3 regions of the Streptomyces sp. NPDC020807 genome follow, and region 1 is predicted to be linked to each of the others. Evidence: riboswitches for the same ligand, from Rfam matches in the RefSeq annotation. Region 1 holds a riboswitch; each other region holds the start of a gene.
The links. A riboswitch is a leader RNA that binds a small molecule or an ion and turns the genes downstream of it on or off. The one in region 1 is predicted to bind cobalamin.
Positions count from the first base shown of each region.

Region 2: linked by a shared signal. The riboswitch ahead of AB0G79_RS18260 (ABC transporter substrate-binding protein) and the one ahead of AB0G79_RS22625 (ribonucleoside-diphosphate reductase subunit alpha) in region 1 are both predicted to bind cobalamin.
Region 3: linked by a shared signal. The riboswitch ahead of AB0G79_RS30785 (cobalamin biosynthesis protein) and the one ahead of AB0G79_RS22625 (ribonucleoside-diphosphate reductase subunit alpha) in region 1 are both predicted to bind cobalamin.

Region 1 is NZ_JBFADU010000016.1:87,062-90,324, reverse strand. Features, by position in the region: gene AB0G79_RS22625 (ribonucleoside-diphosphate reductase subunit alpha) at 1-2,013, opposite strand, end outside; cobalamin riboswitch at 2,143-2,282, opposite strand; gene AB0G79_RS22620 (GNAT family N-acetyltransferase) at 2,322-2,840, opposite strand; gene mctP (monocarboxylate uptake permease MctP) at 2,845-3,263, opposite strand, start outside.
Region 2 is NZ_JBFADU010000011.1:42,149-45,411, forward strand. Features, by position in the region: gene AB0G79_RS18245 (glucose 1-dehydrogenase) at 1-523, shown strand, start outside; gene AB0G79_RS18250 (TetR family transcriptional regulator) at 552-1,145, shown strand; gene AB0G79_RS18255 (cold shock domain-containing protein) at 1,252-1,458, shown strand; cobalamin riboswitch at 1,576-1,706, shown strand; gene AB0G79_RS18260 (ABC transporter substrate-binding protein) at 1,845-2,858, shown strand; gene AB0G79_RS18265 (iron chelate uptake ABC transporter family permease subunit) at 2,900-3,263, shown strand, end outside.
Region 3 is NZ_JBFADU010000033.1:55,929-59,191, reverse strand. Features, by position in the region: gene AB0G79_RS30790 (cobyric acid synthase) at 1-341, opposite strand, end outside; gene AB0G79_RS30785 (cobalamin biosynthesis protein) at 338-1,315, opposite strand; cobalamin riboswitch at 1,348-1,483, opposite strand; gene AB0G79_RS30780 (hypothetical protein) at 1,618-1,839, opposite strand; gene AB0G79_RS30775 (inorganic phosphate transporter) at 1,852-3,120, opposite strand.

The DNA.
Region 1 (3,263 bases):
GAAGTCCGCGACGGAGCCGCTGGAGTCGCGGAGCGCGTCACGGGTCTGCGCGTCCCACACGCCGAGCTTCTTCAGCTCGTCGACGAGGTACGAGTTGACCTGGAGGAACTCGCCGGACAGCGTCTCGCGCTTGAAGAGGTTGGAGACCTGCGGCTCGATGCACTCGTAGACGCCCGCGATCGAGGCGATGGTCGCCGTCGGCGCGATGGCCAGGAGGAGGCTGTTGCGCATGCCGACCGAGGCGATCCGCTCGCGCAGGGCGGCCCAGCGCTCCGGCCAGTTCAGCTCGACGTCGTAGTGGTCGGGGTGCAGGACACCGCGGGCCGCGCGGGTCTTCTCCCAGGCGGGGAGCGGGCCGTTGCGCTCGGCGAGGTCGGCGGAGGCCTCGTACGCGGCGAGCATGATCCGCTCGGCGATACGGGTGGACAGCGCGCGCGCCTCGGCGGAGTCGAACGGCAGCTTCAGCTGGAAGAAGACGTCCTGGAGGCCCATGGCACCCAGGCCGACCGGACGCCAGCGGGCGTTGGAGTTGCCCGCCTGCTCGGTCGGGTAGAAGTTGATGTCGACGACGCGGTCGAGGAAGGTGACGGCCGTGCGGACGGTCTCGTCCAGGCGGTCCCAGTCGATGTCCGAACCGACGACGAACGCCCCGAGGTTGACCGAGCCGAGGTTGCAGACCGCGGTCTCGTCGTCGTTCGTGACCTCGATGATCTCGGTGCAGAGGTTCGAGGAGTGCACGACCGAACCCGGCTCGGCCGTCTGGTTGGCCGTGCGGTTCGAGGCGTCCTTGAAGGTCATCCAGCCGTTGCCGGTCTGGGCGAGGGTCCGCATCATGCGGCCGTACAGGTCGCGGGCCGGCATGGTCTTGCGGGCCAGGCCCCTGGCCTCGGCGGCGCGGTAGGCGGCGTCGAACTCGTCGCCCCACAGGTCGACGAGCTCGGGAACGTCCGAGGGGGAGAAGAGCGACCACTCGGCGTCCGCGTTGACCCGGCGCATGAACTCGTCCGGGATCCAGTGCGCGAGGTTGAGGTTGTGCGTACGGCGCTGGTCCTCGCCCGTGTTGTCGCGGAGCTCGAGGAACTCCTCGATGTCCGCGTGCCAGGTCTCCAGGTAGACGGCGGCGGCGCCCTTGCGGCGGCCGCCCTGGTTCACGGCGGCGACGGAGGCGTCGAGGGTCTTCAGGAACGGGACGATGCCGTTCGAGTGGCCGTTGGTGCCGCGGATCAGCGAACCGCGGGCGCGGATGCGGGAGTAGGAGAGCCCGATGCCGCCGGCGTGCTTCGAGAGGCGCGCGACCTGGTGGTAGCGGCCGTAGATGGAGTCCAGCTCGTCCTGGGGGGAGTCCAGGAGGTAGCAGGAGGACATCTGCGGGTGGCGCGTGCCCGAGTTGAAGAGCGTGGGGGAGGAGGGGAGGTAGTCCAGACGGCTCATCAGGCCGTAGAGGGCCGCCACCTCGTCGAGCGCGCGGACCGAGTCGTCCTCGGCGAGGCCGCAGGCGACGCGGAGCATGAAGTGCTGCGGCGTCTCGATGACCTTGCGGGTGATCGGGTGGCGCAGCAGGTAGCGCGAGTAGAGGGTGCGCAGGCCGAAGTAGCCGAAGCGGTCGTCGCCGGCGGCGTCGATCGTGGCGTCGAGGCGCTCGGCGTGGAGCGTGACGAACTCGGCGGCGCGGTCGGCGATCAGGCCCTCGCGGTGGCCGACGGCCACGGAGGCGGAGAAGGAGACCGCGCCCTGGCCGGCCGCCTCGTCGGCGATGGTGACGGTCAGGAGCCGGGCCGCGAGCCGGGAGTAGGCCGGGTCCTCGGCGATGAGACCGGCGGCCGCCTCGGTGGCCAGCTCGCGCAGCTCCGCCTCGTCCGACGTGGCGCTGCGGCCGCGGAGCGCGGCAGCGGCGACCTTGCCGGGGTCGGTGTCGGGGAGATCGGCGGTGAGATCGGTCAGGGTCCGCAGCAGCACGGTGCCGGGTCCGTCGCTGTCGATCTCCGTGGCCGGATCGGCGGGCGCGATGGTCACGTGGGGGCTCTCCCTCGCTCGGCTCCTGGCCGCGACGGGGGAGGGCGGGCGAGGCGGTCCGTACGCACGGACGCCCGCGTCCACCGGCCCACTCCGCGAGGCCCGGACGTCAGTGACACCCGGAACGGACGGACCGGGTGGGCTGCCGGCAGGTCGTCGGACTCGCTCCGCACCCGAAATCGGTAGGAAGCACACCGTTGCGGGACAGTTCCGGATTCGCGCCGGATTTCCCTGCGTCGACAGCGAGGACGAGCATACATGTGGGGGGCGCCGCTGTTGGCGCCCCCCACATGTTGTGTCGTCAGGATTTACACGCCTGTCGTGTGGAACTCCAGTGCGTACGTCATCAGGGTGAAGCCGGGGACCGGGTCCCAGTCCCGCTCCGGGGTGCGGACGAAGCCCGTCCGCTCGTAGAGCCGGTGGGCCGCGACCATGCCCGGCCCCGTGGAGAGCACCAGCCGGGCGCACTCGGGGACGGCCCGCGCGCGGTCCACGCAGGCCCGTACGAGCGCCTCTCCGGCGCCCCGGCCGCGCGCCTCGGGCGCGACCACGAGCATCCGGAACTCGGCCTCGCCGGGGACGGCGATGTCGGCCCAGGCGGTCCCGCCGAGGGCGAAGGTCACACCGCCGATGACGCGGCCGGTCGCCTCGTCGGCGGCGACGAGGACCTCGGCCTCGCGCGCCCGCCGCTCGGTGTCCCGCAGCACCGCCAGGTAGTAGTCGTCCTCGCCGTCCAGCAGCAGCCCGTCGCCCAGATACGTGAATCCGGTGAGGTCGCCGAGTACCTCGTACTCCTCGGGCCGTACCGCCCTGATCGTGACATCCATGCGATCAGTGTGCTCCGACACCGGCCTTGGACGGGGACGCGCCCGGGACGACGTCACCGGCGTCCGCCGTGTAGTCCTCGGGGGAGGTCTCGTCGACGCCCTCGGGGGCCTTGACGGCCTTGAGGACGAAGGTCAGGACGACCGTGACGACGACGTTGAGGACGAAGGCGGTGAGGCCGATGTAGCCGATCTCGCCGATGCCCGGGATCTCGGCGGCCGAGCCGCCGAAGTGCTTCTGCGTCGGGCTGGCGACGCCGTACGCGGCGGCCGTGCCGTACACCATGCCGACGGCCCAGCCGGCGAGCAGCGCCCAGCGGTGGAACCAGCGGGTGAAGAGGCCGCCGACCAGCGCCGGGAAGGTCTGGAGGATCCAGATGCCGCCGAGGAGCTGGAAGTTGATCGCGACCGTCTTGTCCATGGTGA
Region 2 (3,263 bases), on a different contig from region 1:
TCTCGCGGAGCTCGGCGAGGAGCCCGGCTTCGACATCCTCGTCAACAACGCCGGGGCGAGCGGCTCCGGCCGCGTCCACGAGCTGTCCCCCGAGGTCTTCGACCGGCTCTTCGCGATCAACGTGAAGGCCCCCCTCTTCCTCATCCAGCGGGGCCTCGACCGGCTCCGTGACGGCGGCCGGATCGTCAACGTCTCCTCCCTCGCGACCAGGACGGCCTTCCCCGAGTCCGTGACCTACGCGATGACCAAGGGCGCCGTCGACACGATGACGCTGGCGCTCGCCAAGGAGCTCGGCCCCCGGGGGATCACGGTCAACGCCGTCGCCCCCGGCTTCGTCGCCACCGACATGAACGCCCGGCGCCGGACGACCCCGGAGGCGCGCGCGGCCCTCGCCGCCCACTCGGTCTTCGGCCGGATCGGCGACCCCGCCGACATCGCGGACGTCGTCGCCTTCCTCGTCTCCGACGAGGCCCGCTGGGTCACCGGCCAGTACCTGGACGTCTCGGGCGGCAGCGCCCTCTGAGGGGTTCGCTGGATAAGGTGGGCGCACGATGACACGTTTCCGCGACAGCGTCCGGTCCCTCCTGCGCGAGCAGGTGCTCGACGCCGCCTACCGCCTCGTCGCCGCCGAGGGCTGGGGCGGCCTGCGCATGACCGGCATCGCGCGCGCCGCCGGGATCAGCCGCCAGACGCTCTACAACGAGTTCGGCTCGAAGGAGGCCATCGGCCAGGCCCTCGTCCAGCGAGAGCTGGAGGGCTTCCTCGTCGGAATCCAGCGCGAACTGGACGCCCACCGAGGCGAGTTGGAGGCCGCGGCGGCGGCCGGGGTCGGCTACACGCTCCAGCAGGCCGTGGACAACCCCCTCATCAAGAGCGTCCTGGTGGCGGCGCGCGGCGGCGACGACGACCTCCTCGCCTATCTGACCACCCGGCCCGAACCCGTCTTCGGGACGGCGATGACCCTGCTCGACGCGTACGCGATCGAGGCCTGGCCCGACGTGGACGAGGAGTCCCGCGGCCTCGCGGTCGAGACGATCGTGCGGCTCACCGTCAGTCACATCGTCCAGCCGGTGGCGTCCCCCGAGGTCTCGGCGGCGCGCATCGCGCGGATCACGGCCCGGATCGCGTACCCCGGCGGCCGCTGACCGCCACTCCCTCGCGCCGATCGACGGGCGGCGGGCGCGCCGACGGGGTACACCTCGACTGAGACCCCGTGACACCCCCATCGCCGATGACGACAGGGAGGCCGCCGTGGACGGCAGAAGCAAAGGGTTCGTGAAGTCCTTCAACCGTCGTGACGGATACGGGTTCGTCGTCCCCGTCGGTTCCGAGGAGCAGGTCTGGTTCAGCGCCGCCGACATCGAGGGCGAGGCCAGGACGCTCTCCGAGGGGCAGCAGATCACCTTCGTCCTCGCCCTCGGCGAGGGTCGTTTCGAGGCGAAGGAGATCCGCCTCTGAAGGCGCCGGCACTCCCATGGGGTGTGCGGGTGCGAAGAGGGCCTCGGCGGGCGCGGTGGTACTGTGCCGAAGCCAGTCGCACCTTTGTACGCACCCGAACGGGCGAGTGCACGGGTCAGGGAATCCGGTGGGAATCCGGAGCTGACGCGCAGCGGTGAGGGCGACGGGCGGAGCATCGGCCACTGGGCACTGTCGCGGGACGGGCCCGGGAAGGCGCTCCGTCCGGATGACCCCGAGTCCGAAGACCTGCTGGCGGCCCCGGCGTCGCGACGTCGCCCGGGGAGCACCGTACGACAGGCTCCGCGCATGAGCCGTGACGCAGAGGAAGCTCCGTGCCGTTCGCACACCCCGTCCCTCGCCCCGCCCGGACCCTGCTCCTGGCCCTGATGTCCGCGCTGGTCCTGGCCGTGGCCGGCTGCGCCGGTGGAACCGCCCCGAAGCCCGCGGCGAAGAACCAGGAGGAGGGCACCGCCTCCGGACACCCCGTGACGCTCGACAACTGCGGTCAGCGCGTACGGATCGACCGAGCGCCCCGGAGGGCCGTCGCGCTCGACCAGGGCGCCGCCGAGATCCTGCTCTCCCTCGGCCTCGCCGACCGGATGGTGGGCACCGCCACCTGGACCGACCCCGTCCTCAAAGGACTTGAGGCGGAGAACGCGAAGGTCCCGCGCCTCGCCGACCGCTACCCCTCCTTCGAGAAGGTCCTCGGCACCGAACCCGACTTCGCCGCCGCCTCCTTCGGCTACACGCTCGGCAAGGGCGGCGTGGCACCCCGCGAGCAGTTCGCGAAGCTCGGCGTCCCCACCTACCTCTCGCCGACCGACTGCGCCGGCAAGGACAACAGCGGCGACGGCGACGGCGTCCGCACCAAGCCGCTCACGATGGAGACCGTGTACGGCGAAATCCGTGACCTGGCCCGGGTGTTCGACGTGAGCGAGCGCGGCGAGAAGCTCGTCGCCGAGCTCAAGGGGCGGGTGGCGAAGGCCGCTTCGGCGGGCGACTTCACCGACGCGACCGTCCTCTACTGGTACGCCAACGCCGAATCCCCCTACATGGCCGGCTGTTGCGGGGCCCCCGGCGTCATCACCCGTGCGCTCGGCGCGAAGAACGTCTTCGACGACACCCGCGAGGAATGGCCCCAGATCAACTGGGAGAGCGTCGCCGACCGCGACCCCGACGTCCTCGTCATCGGCGACCTGATCCGCCGCTCCCAGTCCGCCGAGAGCGCCGCCAGGAAGATCGCCTTCCTGGAGTCCGACCCCGTCACGCGGAACATGACGGCGGTGCGGAAGAAGCGGTACGTGCTCCTCAGCGGCCAGGCCATGAACCCCACCCTGCGCACGGTCGAGGGCATCGAGAAGCTGGCGGCGGCGCTCCGCTCGTACGGACTCGCGAAGTGAGCGCACCCGCCACCAGGAGCCCCGCCGCCACCAGGAGCCCGGTGGCCCTCTGGGTCCTGGCCGGGCTCGCCCTCCTCGGCGCCTCCGTCGCCGTCGCGATCACCGTCGGACCCGCCGACCTGCGGGTCGGCGAGGTCGGGTCGGTCGTCGCCGCCCACCTCGGCGGCGACCCGGGCGCCTCCGGCGTCTCGCCGATCCGGGACGGCATCGTCTGGAACCTCCGTCTGCCCCGCACCCTCCTCGCGGCCGTCTGCGGCGCCGGACTCGCCGTCTGCGGCGTCGTGATGCAGTCGCTGCTCCGCAACCCGCTCGCCGACCCGTTCGTCCTCGGCGTCTCCTCCGGCGCCTCGACCGGCGCCGTCCTGGTCGTCGTCCTCGGTGTCGGCGGGGGAGTCCTCTCCGTCA
Region 3 (3,263 bases), on a different contig from region 1:
CTGCCCCCGTGGTAGCCGCGGGCCGACAGCTCGCCGACCGGCTTGCCCATGAGGACGACCTGGCTGGACCGGTCGCTGCCGGGCTTGAGCAGCACGGGGTTCATGAGCGCGGTCGGCTCGACGCGCGCGGCCTGCGCCTGCATGGCCTGCGCGCGCCCGATCTCGGCGCCCTCGCGGGTCACGAAGGAGTTGAGGGACATGTTCTGTCCCTTGAAGGGGGCGACCTTGATCCCCTGCCGGACCAGCCAGCGGCAGATCCCGGCGGTCACGACGCTCTTGCCCGCGTCGGACGTGGTCCCGGCGACGAGCAGTCCGCCACCCCTCGTGCGGCCGCCGCTCATGCGTTCCTCCCCTTCGACGCGCGCGCGCTCAGCGCGCTCACGATCAGCCGGCCGCCGACGCAGGCGGCCAGCGACACGGCGGTGACCCGGCGCGAGAGCCGGACCGCCCGGTCGATGTCGGCGACCTCGACGGGCCGCCCCTCCCCGTTGAGGACGGGCCGGTGCTCGACCCGCCCGCCGTACGAGAGGGTCCCCCCGAGCCGTACGCCGAGTGCGCCCGCGAAGGAGGCCTCGACGGGGCCCGCGTTGGGGCTCGGGTGCTTCGCCGCGTCCGCCCGCCAGGCCCGTACGGCTCCGCGCGGGTCGCCGCCGGCGAGCGTCGCGGCGACGGCGGTCAGCCGGGCGCCGGGCCAGCCGGCCACGTCGTCGAGGCGGGCCGAGGCCCAGCCGAAGCGGAGGTAGCGCGGGGACTTGTGGCCGACCATCGCGTCGAGGGTGTTGACGGCCCGGAAGCCGAGGAGGCCGGGGACGCCCGCGACCGCGCCCCAGAAGAGGGCGCCGACGACGGCGTCGGAGGTGTTCTCGGCGACGGACTCGACGACGGCGCGGGCCATCGCGGGACCGTCGAGGGACTGCGGGTCGCGCCCGCAGAGGTGCGGCAGCCGCTCGCGGGCCACGTCCAGGTCGCCGGCGGCGAGCGCCCCGCCGATCGCCTGCGCCTCGCGGCCCAGGGTCGTACCGCCGACGACGGCCCAGACGGACGCGGCGGTGAGGGCGACGGCGGCGGCCGGCCGGTTCCGTACGGCCCGGGCGGCGAGGGCGCCCGCGGCGACGGTCGTCCCGGCGCAGACGGCGGTGTGCAGGGCGCCGCGGGCGCGGTCGTCGCGGTGCAGGCGCTGTTCGACGGCGGCGGCGGTCCGGCCGAAGAAGGCGACGGGGTGGCCGCGGCGTGGATCGCCGACGAGGCGGTCGACGGCCAGCCCGAGGGCGGCTCCGTAGGCGAAGGCACCTGTGGTTCTGATGCGGCCGGGCATGGCGCATGTCCTCACTCAGGGTCCGCGCCCTGGATCGACGTGACCGGCGGCGAGAGTTCCTGACTCCCGGACCCTGGGGGCCCGGTCACAGTGGCGGGACCGCGCCGGATTCGCACCGGACTTCCTCTGACTGCCGCCGTAATGGCCTCGGCAGTCCACCACGCGCCGCGAACAGCCGTCAACCCACCTTTGACCTGCGACGGGTCACTGTGCGAAGCACCACAAACACGGCACCACGAACACGGCGGGCGGCCCCCACCCGGAGGTGGGGACCGCCCGCCGTGAGGAGGGAGGCGCGACCGTCAGACGACGATCAGGTAGATGCCGTAGCCGACGGCCGCCGCGCAGAGGGCGAAGCAGGCGTAGGCGCCGGTACGGGCCAGGGCGGCGGAGCCGCCGTTCGCCTCGGCCTCCTCCTGCTTGCCGAGGCCGACGATCCCGAGGGTGAAGAGGCCCACGAGGGCGACGGTCGCCACGAGGCTGACTCCGAAGACGGAGCCGAGAGCTGCCCAGTCGATCTTCATGTCGTTCGTTCCTTACACCGCAGCGGCGGAGGCCGGGGGAGCGGCCGGGTCCGTGGGAACCGGCGCCGGGATGGTGGTCTTGAGGTCCTCGTCCGCGACGGCGGCGACGGAACCGGGGGCCGGCGGCGGGGTGACGGCCGCGATGGCGGTGGTCACGACGCCCGCGGGCTCCTCGTCGAGGTCGTCGGCGGTGACGTTGTTGTGGTCGACCGGCTTGCGACGGGAGAGGGTCCAGATGACGCCCGAGCCGGCGACGAGGAGGACGGCGACGGCGGCGATGCCCCAGGGGCCCTGCTTGGTCAGGAACTCGGCGCCCGCGCCGACGAGGCCGGCGGCCGGAAGGGTGAGACCCCAGGCGACGAACATCCGGGTGGCGGTCGACCAGCGGACGACACCGCCCTTGCGGCCGAGGCCGGCGCCCATCACGGCACCCGAGCAGGACTGGGTGGTGGAGAGGGAGAAGCCGAGGTGCGAGGAGGCCAGGATGACCGTCGCGGCGCTGGTCTGGGCGGCGAAGCCCTGCTGCGGCTGGAGGTCGGTCAGGCCCTTGCCCATGGTGCGGATGATGCGCCAGCCGCCGAGGTAGGTGCCGAGCGCGATGGCGACACCGGCGGAGACGACGACCCACAGGGGCGGGTTCGAGCCGGGGGCGACGACGCCCTGGGTGACCAGGGCGAGGGTGATGATGCCCATCGTCTTCTGGGCGTCGTTGGTGCCGTGGGCGAGGGAGACGAGACCGGCGGAGGCGATCTGACCGGCCCGGAAGCCCTTGGCGGTGGCCTTGGCGTCGGGGTTGGCCTTGATCTTGTACGTCAGCTTGGTGGCGGCCATCGCGGCGAGGCCGGCGACGAGCGGCGCGGCGACGGCCGGGATGAGGACCTTGGTGACGATCGTCGAGCCGTTGACCGCGGACCAGCCGGCGGACATGACGGCGGCGCCGATCAGGCCGCCGAAGAGGGCGTGGGAGGAGCTGGACGGCAGGCCCAGGAGCCAGGTCAGCAGGTTCCAGAGGATGGCGCCCACGAGCGCCGCGAAGATCACTTCTGTGCGAATGCCCTCTTCGTTGATGATCCCGCCGGAGATCGTCTTGGCGACCTCCACGGACAGGAAGGCTCCGACGAGGTTCAGCACGGCGGACATGGCCACCGCCGTCTTGGGCTTGAGCGCACCGGTCGAGATGGTCGTGGCCATCGCGTTGGCGGTGTCGTGGAAACCGTTCGTGAAATCGAACACGAGAGCTGTCACGACCACAATGGCGAGCAGCAGCGTGATGTGTTCCATTTACCCAGGCAATCGTTTGACGTCAGTGGCTCGTCGAACGTAGGCAACCTGGATGAACGGAAGGTGAACTGGGGCGGGCGACGTGGTGTCTCCATCCGGTGTCAAGAGATTCCGCTTCGCCCTCCGGCGGGCCGGATGTCCAC